Prochlorococcus marinus str. MIT 9313: one gene and its partner. The protein of the gene in region 2 interacts with the protein of the main gene of each other region in a pairwise test. Links are inferred from orthologs where the notes say so. Each region holds a gene or a part of one and is shown on either strand. Other genes may lie near its edges.

The links.
Region 1: the proteins of AKG35_RS07865 (region 2) and AKG35_RS06670 interact in binary tests that used the Escherichia coli proteins (3 or more experiments, as listed by UniProt). The link is inferred for Prochlorococcus marinus str. MIT 9313 from one-to-one orthologs.

What each region holds. Positions count from the first base shown.
Region 1 is NC_005071.1:1,332,778-1,342,254, forward strand. Bases 3,566-6,549 are described here. They hold AKG35_RS06670 (peptidoglycan D,D-transpeptidase FtsI family protein), read right to left. Parts: upstream 5,970-6,549; coding sequence 4,161-5,969; downstream 3,566-4,160. Other genes in these bases: AKG35_RS06665 (transaldolase), read right to left, coding at 3,566-4,068; AKG35_RS06675 (hypothetical protein), read right to left, coding at 5,969-6,436; AKG35_RS06680 (CPBP family intramembrane glutamic endopeptidase), read right to left, coding at 6,529-6,549. Outside these bases: pyrH (UMP kinase), read left to right, coding at 1-69; frr (ribosome recycling factor), read left to right, coding at 120-668; AKG35_RS06655 (NAD(P)/FAD-dependent oxidoreductase), read left to right, coding at 665-1,792; AKG35_RS06660 (SDR family oxidoreductase), read right to left, coding at 1,962-2,627; more of AKG35_RS06665, read right to left, coding at 2,896-3,565; more of AKG35_RS06680, read right to left, coding at 6,550-7,920; AKG35_RS06685 (histidine phosphatase family protein), read left to right, coding at 8,072-9,403; AKG35_RS06690 (dihydroorotase), read left to right, coding at 9,408-9,477. UniProt on the Escherichia coli protein: Essential cell division protein that catalyzes cross-linking of the peptidoglycan cell wall at the division septum. Required for localization of FtsN.
Region 2 is NC_005071.1:1,556,702-1,563,268, forward strand. Bases 1,941-4,931 are described here. They hold AKG35_RS07865 (FtsW/RodA/SpoVE family cell cycle protein), read left to right. Parts: upstream 1,941-2,807; coding sequence 2,808-4,055; downstream 4,056-4,931. Other genes in these bases: AKG35_RS07860 (class I SAM-dependent methyltransferase), read right to left, coding at 1,941-2,521; AKG35_RS07870 (cytochrome c biogenesis CcdA family protein), read left to right, coding at 4,143-4,811; AKG35_RS07875 (cytochrome c biogenesis protein ResB), read left to right, coding at 4,816-4,931. In the rest of the region: atpB (F0F1 ATP synthase subunit A), read right to left, coding at 1-695; AKG35_RS13410 (H+-transporting ATP synthase), read right to left, coding at 783-1,301; more of AKG35_RS07860, read right to left, coding at 1,298-1,940; more of AKG35_RS07875, read left to right, coding at 4,932-6,108.

The DNA of each region.
Region 1 (9,477 bases), 220 kb from region 2 along the record:
GAACCTGGCAACATCGGCAAAGCAGTGGCTGGCGAAGCAATCGGCTCCCGTATCAGCAATGCAACCTAAACAGGCCATCCCAACTCATCCCTTCACCCAGCCTTCGCCTCTCTGAAGCCATGTCGAACCAGGAACTCAAAGACAACATGCACAAATCAGTGGAGGCCACACAGCGCAACTTCGCCACCATCCGTACTGGACGCGCCAACCCGTCACTACTTGATCGAATCAACGTTGAGTATTACGGCACAGAAACGCCCCTGAAATCTCTAGCAACAATATCCACCCCTGATTCACAGACGATTGCCATACAGCCCTTTGATAATGGATCAATGGGCCTGATTGAAAAAGCCATTGCCACTAGTGATTTGGGCTTGACACCCAACAATGACGGCAAGATCATTCGCATCAATGTGCCGCCGCTAACTGAAGAGCGCCGCAAAGAGTTCTGCAAACTGGCAGCAAGATATGCAGAAGAAGGCAAAGTAGCCCTGCGCAACATCCGTCGCGATGCAATTGATAAAGTGAAAAAGCTAGAAAAAGATGCTGAGCTCTCTAAAGATCAGAGCCATGATGAACAGGATGGGATACAAAAACTCACCGACACATTCATCACTGAAATTGAAAAATACCTCGCCGAAAAAGAAGCCGACATTCTCAAGGTTTGAGCACTCGCGATGTGCTGGTCATCGGAGCAGGCGCCGCTGGATCTGCGGCAGCTTTCCATCTGGCTGCAGCCGGCCAACGCGTCACACTGCTCGAACAGAATGCACACCAAACGATCAAACCCTGTGGCGGAGGCATGGCAGCCGCGGTGCAGGAGTGGTTTCCATTTGATTTGCAATCGGTCGTTGATGAAGTCATTGAAAGGGTTGAGTTCAGCTGGCAGCTCAGTGATCCCGTCGTGGCCGACCTGCAAGATTCCGCCCCGTTTTGGATTGTGCGGCGAGAAAAGCTTGATGCCCTCCTAACAAGCCAGGCGATTGATGCAGGCGCCGAACTGCTCCGGCCCTTTACGGTCAAAAGCTTGCAAAGACAAAACGAACGATGGCAAGTCACAGCCGATGACGGCAGACAACTTGAAGCAAGAGCGGTCGTACTGGCGAATGGCTCCCAGTCAGCTTGGCCTGAAGCCTTGGGCTTGGGACCAAAAACCCTGCATCACGCGAGCACCATGTCTGTACGCCTGGAGGGTCGAGGCAACCTCAAAACTGGTTCAGCCCGATTTGAATTTGGGCTGGTTCATCATGGTTTTGCCTGGGCTTTCCCCTTGGCAGGAGGCGTGAATGTAGGCGTAGGTACGTTCATCGGCCGCAATGCCGCCGATAGTGATGCCGTCTTGGAACAACTGCTACCGAACCTGGGATTTGACCCGCAAGCAGGCAAACGACAAGAAGCATCTTTACGGGTATGGAACGGCCATCAAGCACTGCATGGCGATGGTGTCGTCGCCGTGGGAGATGCGGCATCACTATGCGATCCGTTCCTGGCAGAAGGTCTGCGCCCAGCGTTGATGAGTGGATGTGAAGCAGCCCGCTGCCTGAATCATTGGTTGAACGGTGATACCAACAACCTGGCTGATTACAGCCAAACCATGCGACAACGGTGGGGAGACTCCATGGCCTGGGGCAAGAGGATTGCTCAGGTGTTTTATCGATTCCCCAAGGTGGGATATCAGCTTGGGATCAAAAGGCCAACAGCTCCACAACGGATTGCTCAGATCCTTTCTGGAGAAATGGGGTATGGCGACATTGCCCAGCGTGTGATTAAACGGTTGCTATTGCAACGTTAATTACATAAAATAATAAAGATTAGCCGAACGAAGTTCGATAACTAGCATTCAAGCATTTCTAATTTAAAATAAATTTCAGCGTGAGCAGTGAAGTGCTCTCAAGTGATTACGAAGAACGCAAAATCACAGGCCCAAAGCAACGTCAATCACTTCTTCACAAAACCAATTGTTACCAAGGGAGAATCTCCCCATTGGCATGCCAAAAAGTGCCTGAGTTTTCCAAATTGAGATTGTCAATACGGGCCAACAAGCCATCAACCGATTCTTCTGGAGTAATGCCTTGATCAGTGAATCCTGTCATGCGGGTACGCACAAGCCCTGGATGAAGAAGCGCCACGGCAATGCCTTGAGATTTAAGGTCGATAGCTAATGACTTTCCTGCCATACACAAAGCCACCTTCGACATCCTGTAGCCATAAGAACCGCCGGAACTGTTGTCATCGATCGAGCCCATTCGGCTAGTCATCAAAATGACTTTTGCGCCAGGAAGTAGATGATCCATGAGAGCATGTGTGACACGTAATGGCCCAATGGCGTTGACCTCGAACTGACGACGAAGGCTCTCGGGATCAAAATCTTTCAAAGTCGTGCTTTCCAAAATGCCGGCATTGTGGATCAGTACATCGATCGGCAAGCTGCGAAGCCGTTGCTTCAAGCGCGCAATCGATCCATCTGAAGTGATCTCGACTCCGGCCTCAATACGCACGCCTAAGCCTTCCAATTGCTGCGAAGGCTTACGGCATGCAGCCACAACCACGTCACCACGAGCATGAAGCTGACGACAATATTCATAGCCAATGCCGCGATTCGTTCCTGTGATCAGATAGGTCGCCAAGAGCAGAGAAAGCAGAAGCCTATTTAGAAAATAACTTTATAGCGAGAGAGTATCTTTGCACGCATGCCAGTTGGATTGGCAGGATTGCCAGCCCTGATCTCTCTCATGCTCTGATCAAACGATACCGATCTTGGGATTCATAGCATTAGTCCTTTCTAGATGGCAGAAAAAACTCTCCAGCTTCAACTCAGGCAAAGCAGAGTATTTTTCAACATTATAAGGAATGATGATAAATACTCATCACCTTATTAACTTACTAAGCAAGACTTCAAGCTGTTGTTAGTGCCAAAGCAGCACCCAGCCCGGAACGAACATCTTCCTGAAGAAGTCGGCCATCATGGTCATGATCTAAGGCATCAAATACCGCATCACTACCGAGCCATTCTTCTCTAGTAATACAACCATCACCATCGAGATCATTGAGCATGAAAATCTCCTGAACAACATGGCAGAAGGCCGCTCCTCCCTCCAAAACAGCTAATCGATGCGCCAGCTGAGCCTCAAGAGTTTCAATCGCCTTGCTAAAGCCGCGAATCCCTTCATCCAACTTCTCAAAAGCCATGCGATCAGCCCTCATCATTGACTCAAAACTCTCCTTATCGACATGGATCTGAGACTCTGCAGCAACAGGATTAACCGCATCCAACTTACGCTTCAGCGGAGCCTCTGTACTACCCAGCTGATCCAAAAGCTTTGGTGAGATGGTCAACAAATCACATCCAGCCAATTCAATGATTTCGTCAAGATTGCGGAAACTCGCACCCATGATCTCAGTCTTGTAATCATAGGTTTTGAAATAATTAAAGATCTTGGTCACCGAGATCACACCAGGGTCTTCTGGACCTGCATAAGAATCCCGACCAGTAGACGCTTTGTACCAATCAAGGATTCGCCCAACAAAAGGAGAGATCAAAGTGACTCCTGCTTCTGCACAAGCGACAGCCTGAGAAAAGCCAAATAGCAGAGTTAAATTGCAATGAATTCCATCCTTCTCCAAAACCTCAGCCGCTTTTATACCCTCCCAAGTAGAAGCTATCTTGATCAAAACGCGATCATTAGTAATGCCAGCGTCGTTATATAGGCCAATGAGTTTGTGAGCCTTAGCGATTGTGGCTTCAGTATTGAAACTGAGACGAGCATCCACTTCAGTGGAAACACGGCCAGGAACAATCTTGAGAATTTCCTTTCCAAAGATTACACAAATCTCATCGAGAGCCTCATGGACCACCTCCTCCACAGCTGCAGAGTTACCCAATAACTGACGGGAGGAGTGAAGAGCCTCATCGATCAAACTCTGATAAGCAGGAATCTGAGCCGCCGCAAGGATCAATGAAGGGTTGGTCGTGGCATCCCTGGGGGTGAACTTTCTAATCGCGTCCAAATCACCGGTATCCGCCACGACCACGGTCATGGTGGAAAGCTGCTCAAGGAGTGTGGCCATGAAGCAGAACGTCTCGCAAGATCTTTAAGCTAGCGGCGTTTTTTTTGCTGACAGCCCAGGTTCAGAACTCACCATCGAAGATTTGCCAAGACTTAGCCTTTGGCCGGCTGAGAATCGGTCTGCTCAGTGCTAGGTGGGATTTTTTCAAGCACCAGCAAAGCATCAATGATCTGCTTCGCCACAGGCACCGCCACCGTGGACCCATAAGCATTGCCTCCCTGGGGTTCATCCACCACAACGACCACCACATAGCGAGGATTGTCAACCGGCAGATGGGCAACAAAACTGCAAATCTTTGCTCCTGGCAAATAAACACCATTCAGTGCTTTCTGAGCAGTGCCGGTCTTGCCACCAATGCGATACCCAGGTGTTTTCGCCCCTTCCCCACTCCCTGTCTCTACAACCGATTCCATCCAGTCCCGCACAATCCTGGTGACATCTGGGCGCAGTAGTTGATGTCCAGTTGTTGCGGCGGCGCGTGGAGCCAACGCTTCTCCCGCCCGCAATCCCCTGGTGATATGGGGACTCACCAGTCGGCCACCATTGGCAATCAAGGCATGCAACTGAGCCAGCTTCAGTGGCGTGAGCGACAGTCCCTGTCCAAATGCCGCCGTGGCCGGCTCAATTGGCTGAGCCACGAATTGCTCCTTCGTCTTTAACTGACCTGCAATAGCCCCCGGCAGATCGGTATCGGGCTTGACATCAAGTCCTAGCCGTCGCAACCAATCCCAGTACAGCGAGGGTTTGAGCTGACGCATGATCTTCACCATGCCGACGTTGCTAGAAACCTGCAGCACCTTGGCGTAGTCGATCACCCCATGGCTCTTACGATCATGGTTGGAGATTGGCCATCCCCCGATCTTCAGTGATCCGTTGTCATTCACCATTCCCCCCGGCTCAATCACACCTTCCTGAAGAGCAAGGGCAAGGTTGATCGGCTTGAAGGTAGAACCAGGTTCATAAAGGTCCTGAACGGACCACTCGCGAAAGAGAGAGGGCGAATATTTCCAATACTTGTTTGGGTCATATGTGGGTGTGGACGCCAGCGCCAGCAACTCTCCATTGGTGACATCAATCACGATGGCCACTCCCTTCTTTGCCTTCCACTCTTTGACCTGGGCCACAAGTGCCTGCCCCGCCAGCTCCTGCAAACGAGCATCCAAAGTGAGCTGCAGGCTTAGATGATCGCCATAAAACACTCCCGGAGCCAGGTCGTCAGGAAGGGGGGTGCCATCCGCTCCTCGGCGCATGCTGCGAACCTGTTCATGACGCAACAAATCCTCGTGGCGACTTTGCTCCAATCCCGCCTGTGGGACGCGATCCAAATTAAGAAAACCCACCACGTTGGCAAACAGAGAGCCCTGCGGATAGAGCCGCTGTGGATAAGCCTCAAGATCTAAACCACTGATACCAAGGTTGCGGATTTCATTGACGATGTCTTGATCCAATCCTTCAGCAAGCTTCACACCAGAAGGACGGTCGCCAAATCGCTGCACCAATTCGGCAACAGGAATCGCCAACACCCCGGAGAGCTTGCGAGCAACATCCAGTGGCTTACGAATCAAACCGGGATCATCCCCGGGGAAATTAAAATAACGAGGATGAGCCCAAAGCCGAAAGCGTTCCTCATCGAGAGCCACCAGCCGTCCATTGCGGTCCACAATTGAACGCCGTGTCCCAATCGGTTGGGTTCGCTGGGTCTGCAAAGCCCTTGCACGGGCTTCAAGTTCCGGTGCTTGCAGAACCTGCAGCCAAGCCATCCGGCCCACAAGTCCAATCAGCCCAACGCAGAGGATGGAAAACACCCATCGCATCCGATGAGCAGGAACTGATTCCAACGCAATCACGTCCTGGGCACGCCTCCTGGAGCTTCGTGAGCGACGAGCCTTTGAGGCAGGCATCAGTAGCCGTGATTAATGGGTTGGCCCATCAATTGGCTAAGCAGTTGCGACTCTCCAGAAACAACACCACCAGACGGATTCGCAGAGCGATCGAGGTAAAGAAGGTTGGCAACCTTTGTGGGAACCATCGACTGAGGCAACCTGGTTTCAACCAACAAGTGACGCTCAATCATCGCGGTTGACTCCGTAAGACGATGAGCCAATGAGCGAGTGGTCTCCAGCCTGTTGAAAGCAATCGTCCAACGATGCTGCCAATGCAGCGTGAGAGCGGACATCAATGCCGCAGCAACCAAAACACCGATCAATGCACCATCAGCAGCCCGATGCAGTCCTGCCAGGACTGGCGACTGGCGAGCCACCTTCCTTGAAGACAAGGATCCCTGGATCAGCTCAAGTGTGCGGACAGAACGTGCCCGAGAAACAGCACGGTTAGCCGTTACCGAACGCTGTTGAAGTGCGGCAACCACCTAATAAGCCACTCTAATAAATCAGTGAACCACCCTCAATAGGCCTCCGCAAGGCTAAGTCGCTAACAATCAAGGCTGATTGAAGAGTTCAGTTATCCGCCAAGCAGCAAAAGATTGATGAAAGTAACCCCATTCCAGAGGGCATGCATCAGCACGCAAGGCAAAAGACGCCCTGAACTAAGCCTTAATAGACCGAGTCCCAAGCCCAACACAAACAGCGGTGGTAATTCACCAACACTCAGGTGAGCCACACCAAACACCAACGCGCTAGTTACCACACCCCATAGCGGGCCAAAAGATTTCGCCAATACAGGCAGAAGCGCACCACGAAAAACCAACTCCTCAAAGAGAGGCGCCAGAATCACAGCGGTGGTGGCTAGCAACATCAAGGCCAATGGATCCTTGCTGCGCAGTACCAGTTCCAATAAGGGGTTACTTCCCCCTTGATCCCCCAACAGCAATCCCATCAGCCATCCAGTCAAGAGAACCAACGGCATCACCATCAACCAGCCTCGACCTGCCTTCAGCAACGCTGAACCCCAAGGCTGCAGACGCCACTGCAACCATCCATCAACGGGCCGATCAGTTGCCTGCAGACTGCGCAGCTGCTGACGCAGAATCAACAATGGCGGTAGTGCCAAAGCGCCGTAGCCAATCACCACTGTCAACGCTTTGCTCAAGGGGCTGTCCATCCCCCTCGTCATCAAGGCACTCAGCGGAGCCACGAAAGCGGGAGCAATCACCTCACCCAAGACCACAAATCCACAGGCAATCAGGAGCACCATGTCCGTTAAGGAAAGTGGTAAGGCCTGAAGCGGTGGCCAGGGAGCAACAGACTTGCGCAACAACATCCAAAGATGACGCAACAAAAGCGCAGTACCGGCAAGTAGAGCCGCCGCCGGTAACACCACGCTCAAGACCAGCCGCAAAGCCATGCTCGATGCGACACGGGGATTCACGCAGTCATCGCGATCCCCGCCAAGAGCAAAGCAACCAACCTGCTGAAGCAAAGGGTCCCCGCTTAATGAGCCAAGCGCCTCACGATCAGCAAGTGACAAGCCCCCTTCTTGCTTACTAGCCAGTAGCGCCTGCTCTAGAGGGATCAGTAACGGTGACTGCACTGAAGCAGCCAGGAGCTCACGACGTTCTGCCTCTGAAGATTGGAGTCCGGCGAGCAACAGCCTCTGGCGGTCATTCATCTGACTGAGAGGGATCTCACCGAGAGCTTCTTGCAAAGCCAATGTTGGATCCTCACCCACAAGCAGAGGCCTAATGGCTGCAGGGACGGCCTGATCAGCAAGCAAAGCCATCTCCTGTTGCTGCATGGAGATGGTTGGGGTCACTGACGGCCTGCTGAAGCTGTCTTGCAACCCCACAAACCAAATCAAAACCGCAAACATCAGTGATACGAAAGCCAGTCCGACTTTCCAAAGCGGCTCACGGGTGTATCGCCTGATCAGGCTGAACAGGGGATCAAAGCTCAACGACCAGGCATCAATTGAAACTGATTCTCGCTGGCCGCAGCACAGCGCGCTGACAGCTGTTCAACACTCCCTCAAGGGCATCTCCGACAACCATCCCATACTGCGCTGGCAGGGGGCCCCATACGATGGCCGCGTCAAAACATCTTTGCCGGTGCCCCTGCGTCTTCTCCTCGTCCGTCATGGGCTGAGCAGCTTCAACCGCGAGCGACGGATTCAGGGTCGCAGTGATCTTTCCACGCTCACCTCGCAAGGCCAAGAACAGGCCCGTCAAACTGGACAAGCCCTAAAAGAAATCCAAATCAATGCTGTTTACAGCTCCCCTCTGAAGCGTGCCGCATCCACAACAACAAACCTACTAGCAAGCAAAGGCAGTGATCTCAGACCTTGCTTCGATGATGGGTTACTGGAAATCGACCTGGCTCCATGGAGTGGTCTCTGCAGCGATGAGGTAAAGAGCATGTTCCCAGATGCCTATCGCACCTGGAAGCAACAACCACAGGAATTGGTTCTCAAGCGAGAAGACGGCAATCCCTATAAACCCATTGGCGAGCTGATGGAACAGGCTCGTGAATTCCTACGGAAACTCATTCAACGTCACCCAATGGAGGGTGACGAAACAGTTCTGGTTGTTTCGCACAATTGCATCCTGCGCTGCTTAATCCTTGTTCTCCTTGGTGAGCCAGACCAAGGCTTGCGACGACTGCGCCTCGATAACGCCTCACTCTCGGTGTTCAACCTGATACCCCTCTCAGAGCAATCCCATCAAGCACAAGTCGAATGCCTCAACAGCACCGTTCACTTGCATCAGCAACTACCCAGCAAAGGGAAGGGGCCGAGACTGATCCTTGTGCGCCATGGTGAAACCGACTGGAACCAACAAGGCCGGTTCCAAGGCCAAATCGACATCCCGCTGAATAAAAATGGCTTCGCGCAAGCCGCCGCAGCCGGTGCATTCCTAAGCGATGTGTTGATCGATCAGGCCTACAGCAGTTCGATGACCCGACCAAGACAAACGGCGGAAGCCATCCTCAAGCACCATCCAGATGTCCAACTCGAAGTCACCCAGGGGCTGGTGGAAATTGGCCATGGCCTTTGGGAAGGGAAGCTGGAATCAGACATTGAAGCCGGCTGGCCTGAACTGCTAGATGCCTGGAAAAAAGCTCCGCAGACGGTGCAGATGCCCGAAGGCGAAACCATCCAGGATGTATGGAAGCGTTCAGTGGCCTGCTGGAACAAGATCGCCAACAGCCTGGCTCCAGAAGCAACAGCGCTCGTGGTGGCTCATGACGCTGTCAACAAAACGATTCTCTGCCATCTACTCGGAATGACCCCGGCTGATATCTGGGCAGTCAAACAAGGGAATGGAGGTGTCACGGTGGTCGACATCGCTACAGATCCCGGCCAACCTGCAGTGGTGACCTCTCTCAACCTCACCTCTCACCTTGGTGGTGTGCTCGATCGCACAGCTGCTGGGGCGCTCTAACGTGATGCCCGAGGCACAACTTCTAGACCCCATAAGGATCCTGCACGGGTCGGATCAACCTGTCGTTGAAGATG
Region 2 (6,567 bases):
TAATAGGCGGCGAGGGTGGCGAAGATTAGAGCCTGAATTGCACTGGTGAACAGGCCAAGGAACATAACCGGGACTGGCAGGAAGAGGGGAACAAGGAAAACCAAAACCGCCACAACCAATTCATCAGCAAGGATGTTTCCAAACAGACGAAAGGAGAGTGATAAAGGCTTGGTGAAATCCTCCACGATCTTGAAGGGGATCATGATCGGGGTTGGATGGACGTAGTACTCGAAGTACCGCAATCCCTTGCGACTCAAACCGGCATAGAAGTAAGAGAGCGACACAAGTAGAGCAAGTGCCACGGTGGTATTGATGTCAGCCGTAGGAGCACCCAACTCACCACTGGGGAGGTGGATTAATTTCCATGGGACCAAAGACCCGCCCCAATTGCTTACAAAGATGAACAAGAACAAGGTGCCAATGAACGGCATCCAATCGCGATAAGCCTTCTCACCAATCTGGGTGCGAGCTAAATCACGGATGTAATCCCAGAGGAACTCGAGAAGATTTTGAACACCGTGTGGATCACGCTCCATCTTGCGTGTGCCCACAACAACAAGGGCAAGAATGGCGCCAATCACAATCCAGGATGTCATGAACACCTGGCCATGGAGCTGAAGATTGCCAATCTGCCAGTAAAGGTGTTGACCCACCTCCAGTTCGGCAAAGGGAAGAGCAATTGGCAAGAAACCCATCAGGCTGGAAATTCGGTGTCGAGAAAACGACGGTTTGAGGAGAAGCCGGCAAACCGGCAATTCAGTTGATTCAGGTTTGGTTCAAGTTCATGACTCAAGCAAAACCTGCAGGATCATGGCGGGCTTATAGAGCAGAAAACCGAGCAGGGCCGGCAGAAGCTCAAGCTGAGGCAAACGAGAAACCGCAAGTACAAGCAAAACGGGAACGAGAAGCTGAAACTTGCTCACACTCTTCGATCCGTTGCCGAGCTTGCCAACGCTGCGAGCTAAAAGCCGCAGGTAGAGAACTCCAGACAAAGCACCGACTAGCACACTGCTAGCGATGTGAAGATCGAAGAAAAGTGCGGTGACGGCCACCGCAAAAGCGGAGACGGTCAACGTTGCCAGGATGTAGCGCCGCTGTAGCTGCGCATAGTCGTCAGATGAAGCCGTAGAAACCACAGCTGACAACTCAGGATCCATAGAGAGCTCAGTGTTAGGGCTAGCCTCCACAGCTGTTTCCAGTCCACCCTGTCCCTCCTTTGGAGGGTCAATTTCAGGCTGGAGCAGCGGGGATGCCAGCAAGGGCGCCGAGGCTCTTGGATAAAGGCCCGCGGAATCTATCATGTAGATGCAACATTTCCAGGCGAAAGCAAGAGCACCTGCCGCCGTTGCAAATCCCTGGCCAAAGAGCTGATCCGCTTCGAATCCCAGCCAAGCGGCAAACATCCGAGAGCTGTATCAGGCGTCGCCTCGATTGCCTTAAGCAACTCAACTTGCTCAACACTTAGCTCTAGAGGAGCCATCTCGAAATCCAGCAAAGACTGGCCAGGCCAGCCCCAGAGACAGATAGAAAGCTTTCCCGTAGCAGCAAGCAACTCCTGATCATCTGTCCAACCCAGGGAGGCCTGTGGCCCCTTGGAGAGGAAGAACTCGAAATGACTGATGTCTGGATCTAGCTGTTCTATCAGTTGCCATTGCTGACGCTGCGGTAACGCCAAAGCCATCTCAAGCAATTCACCCTGTAACAGCCTTACTGGATCCCAAACCTTGGGATTAGAAAAACCCACAAACTCCAAATCAGCTGAAGCGACAAAAGCAAAAAGTCGTTCAAGGTTGTAACTCGTCTCCTGGGGATGGAGATACATATCTGCAAAGTTCACGTCTGCTACGCAGTCGATAGCCCAGCGCTGTTCATGATTAAGCCTGAGGCGGTTGTGCTCAGGCAAGATTTCAAACAGCTGCCGGGCCAATCTCAGGCCCTGCTCATCAGTGCCCACTCCCAGGGACGAAAGAAACCGCTGAATGCGATGAATTTCCCATCGACCAGCTTCGGCATAAAGGAAAAGGTGCAGCAAAGCCCCTGGCTTTAAACGGGATGCCAGAGCTTTGAGTCCAGCTTCTGGCTGTCGCAAGTGGTGCAGCGCACCAACGGAATTGATGTAGTCAAATTGCCCCTCATCTTCAAGCTCGAGCAAGCTTTGGTTCTCGATACGAACATGCGCCTGATCGTTACCTCCGGAACGCTGTAAACGCTCTCGAGCCACCTCCAGCGCGCCGAGGGAAATGTCCACAGCCAGAATCTCCGCGCCGGGATTGAGATGGGCTAGGTAATCGGTACTAACACCCGTACCGCATCCGGCATCAAGGATTTTTAGAGGCTCACTACCAGCACATTTTCGGACAACAGAACCGGTACAGACCGCATAGGCCATATCCACAGACCAACGCCAGTTGTATCCAGGCGGCGGCCCGTCCTGCAAAGGATCTCCTGGGTAAGGGAAGCGGTCATAAAAAGCACTGACAACAGGTGTGGCCTCATCGCACGGCTGAGCAACAGAGGACATCGAAAGGGAGCTGGCAACAAAGCGAGCATTTCATGGCCTCCCCCGAGGGGAGTCAGGACATCCCCTACAGCACATATCCCAAAGCGAAGAAAGCTGAATCGACAAAATCAAACTCGTTTCTAGAAAGAAGATTGTGAAGAGCAAAAATCGAACCTATGACATCTCCTGAATGCCCTTGAACTTCTCTTGTCCAATAATGTTTTAAGCAGTTTTTTGTTGTCAATTAAGACTTGGCAAAGTGCTATTAACACGTCTCAATAGGTCAACTTGACTAAGACCTCCCCTCTTGAGCAGCTCCTCCGTCCTATCCCGCCGGAGTCAAAAACAACGGCAAGGGGCATTACGGCTAAGCCGTAATGATGGAAGCGATCAGTTGTCTTTCTGGCAAAAACGTCTCCCCCTCCCCTGGGCACTCTGGCCCGCTGAAGGCCGTTTACTACTTACCCTTTTTGCCTTCTGGAGCCTGGCAGGGCTGATGGTGCTTGGCTCGGCTAGCTGGTGGGTAGCCACTCGAGAAATGGGAGAAGGTGCTTATTACCTCAAACGACAACTGATATGGATGGCTGCCAGCTGGAGCCTGCTTGGCCTGGCTGTCTCTACCAGTCTGCGCCGTTGGCTAAAACTTGCAGGACCAGCCCTCTGGCTCAGTTGCTTCCTCGTAGCAGCGACCCTAGTCATCGGTAGCACCGTCAATGGGGCCAGTCGCTGGTTAGTGATCGGCCCTCTCCAGATCCAACCATCAGAACTAGTCAAACCCTTTGTGGTGCTGCAAGCCGCCAACCTGTTTGCCCACTGGCAGCGCATCAGATCAGATGAGAAATTGCTCTGGCTTGGCATCTTCGGGGCCCTACTTCTACTGATTCTCAAACAGCCCAACCTCAGCACTGCCGCACTGACGGGCATGTTGTTATGGCTTATGGCACTGGCCGCTGGTCTGAGGTTGCGCACTTTGCTGGCAACCGCCATGGCAGGCGGCCTGCTTGGCACAACCAGCATTCTGATCAATGAGTATCAGCGCATACGCGTGATCTCCTTCCTCGACCCATGGCAAGACCCACAAGGGAGTGGTTATCAGCTCGTACAAAGCCTGCTTGCCATCGGCTCCGGGGGGTGGTTTGGCGAGGGCTTCGGCCTCTCCACCCAAAAACTGCAATACCTGCCCATACAAAGCACTGATTTCATCTATGCCGTTTTTGCCGAGGAATTTGGTTTCGTGGGCTCGGTGATGATGTTGCTCTTCCTGATGTTGGTTGCTTTCCTCGGCCTAAGGGTAGCTCTGAGTTGCAGAACCAACCAGTCGCGATTGGTTGCTATCGGCTGCACAACGATCCTGGTGGGTCAAGCCGTGATCAATGTGGCCGTGGCCTCCGGCGTGATGCCCACAACCGGCTTGCCCTTGCCAATGGTGAGTTATGGAGGCAATTCACTGCTCTCAAGCGTCATGATTGCCGGTCTTTTGATCCGTTGTTCCCTTGAATCAACAGGGCTCCTTGGTGGCAGATCCCCTAGACAGCGACGTCAGTCGATAGGGTAAATACCGTAATTTGATCCGGCTGAACCGGCTCTACCCATCCCTGCTCTGGACCTGGTTCTCTCAGATCTAGCCCGCAACGGTGAGCAAATGCTCAGCCACGGGCTAAGCAATCAAGGTCCGCTCACCCTGGCCCTCGTTTTTGCTGCCGGCTTTCTAACCAGCCTAGGCCCCTGCTCCCTTTCCCTACTACCCGTCACCCTGGCCTATCTGGCAGGTTTTGATAGCAATCAGGCCCCCTGGCGCCGCAGCATCGCATTCTGTGGCGGCATTGTGGGTTCCCTGGTACTGCTTGGCAGTCTTAGTGGTCTGATCGGACGGATTTACGGCCAGGTACCTGGAGTGGTGCCCACCTTGGTAGCACTGCTGGCGGTAGTCATGGGACTGAATCTGCTAGGCCTCCTAAAACTGCCCCTGCCTGCAGGACCAGATCCAGATCTTTGGCGGCAACGCGTTCCAGCTCCACTTGCCCCAGTGGCCGCCGGGTTGGCCTTCGGCCTAGCCGCCTCCCCCTGTACGACACCTGTGCTGGCTGTACTACTGGGATGGATCGCCCAGAGTGGTCAACCTTTGGTAGGAATCGTGCTACTCACCTGCTTTGGCATTGGGCAGGTCCTACCACTGCTACTAGCAGGAAGCGCAGCTGCCATCCTGCCGAAATTACTGGCACTGCGACCATTAGGCCGCTGGATCCCCCCCATGAGCGGAGCCGTTCTACTCACGACGGGCGTTCTCACTCTGTTGGCCCGCTGGAGCTGAACCTATGGCCACCTTTAAACGCCTTCTTGCCTGGATCTCCGACCTACGAATAGCCATAGGTTTGCTACTCGTTATCGCACTCGCAAGTGCCCTAGGTACTGCGATACCCCAAGGAGAACTCCGAGAGAGCTACCTGGAAGGCTATAGCGACAAACCCTGGCTGGGCTTTGTCAACGGTTCGATGATTCTGCGCCTGCAGTTGGATCACGTTTACACCAGCAGCTGGTTTTTAGCGCTGTTGGCCTGGCTTGGGCTTGCACTGATCCTCTGCAGCTGGCGAAGACAATGGCCTGCTCTGCAAGCAGCGCTGCAATGGATCGACTACCAGGAGCCGCGTCAATTAAGCAAACTGGCCATCGCCGAAACAATCTCAAGCCCACCCAAAAACGAAAGTATCGACAAACTGGCAGCCCATCTCCATCAACAGGGATGGCAAGTCCAACAACAGCCTGGCAGGCTTGCCGCGCGGCGCGGGATTATCGGCCGAGCAGGGCCAATGCTTGTGCATCTGGGCCTAGTGCTGCTGATGCTAGGGGCCGTCTGGGGTTCCTTGGGTGGAAATCGTTTGGAGCAATTCCTCGCCCCGGGGCGTTCCCTCGACTTGTTAAACCGTGATGGGAACAGCCATCTCAAACTCACCCTGACAAACTTTGGAATTGAAAGAGACCCAGCGGGTCGACCTGAACAGTTCCGCTCACAACTAGAGCTGCTTGAGCCTGGTCAAGACACTGCCAAGCTGCACGAAGTCAGTGTCAATCATCCGCTGCGCTTCCATGGCTTAACTGTCTATCAAGCAGACTGGTCTCTAGCTGCCATCACACTGCAACTTGGCCGCAGCCCTCAGCTGCAGCTGCCTCTGCGCACTTTCCCAGAGCTTGGTGAACAGGTCTGGGGGCTGGTACTACCGACCAATCCTGATGGCAGCGAGCCAGTCCTTCTGAGCCTCACCAGCGAAGCAGGGCCAGTACAAGTGTTCGATGCCACCGGTGAGCGATTGGCCAGCCTGCGACCAGCAGGTCCAACCGCAGAAGTGAAGGGAATACCAATCCGCATCGTCGATGTTCTACCCGCCAGCGGCCTGCTTCTCAAGCGCGATCCGGGCGTGCCTCTGGTCTACATCGGTTTCTTGATCACCCTGGTGGGTGGGGGGCTGAGCATGATTGCCACGCGCCAACTCTGGGCGGTAGGCGACCCTGAAAATGAATGCCTACACGTTGGCGGTCTCTGCAACCGCAATCTGACCGGCTTCGCTAATGAGCTGCCCAGCCTGCTTGCAGCAGCAGTACCACAGCAATAAGAATCTATATTTACAATATTGCCAATATTTTTTTAATTCTCTGGCCTTAAATCAACCAGCACAAGGAAAGTCAAATAAACCTAAATTAGTATAAACAGTTTTCATTTAAATAGCTATTCCAAAACCATTTAAATCTCGGCTTCAGGCTTTCGTTAAGCATGCCTTAAAGGAGCATTCTTCTTAGTTGATGATTTTCAAATCACACTCTTGCATTCAAAAACGCCTCAGCGCCAATCTTATTTTCTATCAATCCATTATCACCATTCGTGCCATCACCATAGTGATTCAAGGTGCAAATATTATGAAGCCCTGCATTGTAGTCGTTATTAATTACTCCATCATTGATCAACAAGGGATTACTAATGTTTTAGAACAGTTATTCTGCTGCCCGAGTGTTCTATTGTGTCATGATTTACATAGCATTCTATGCAATAAGCATTTTCGCATGAGACACTTGGA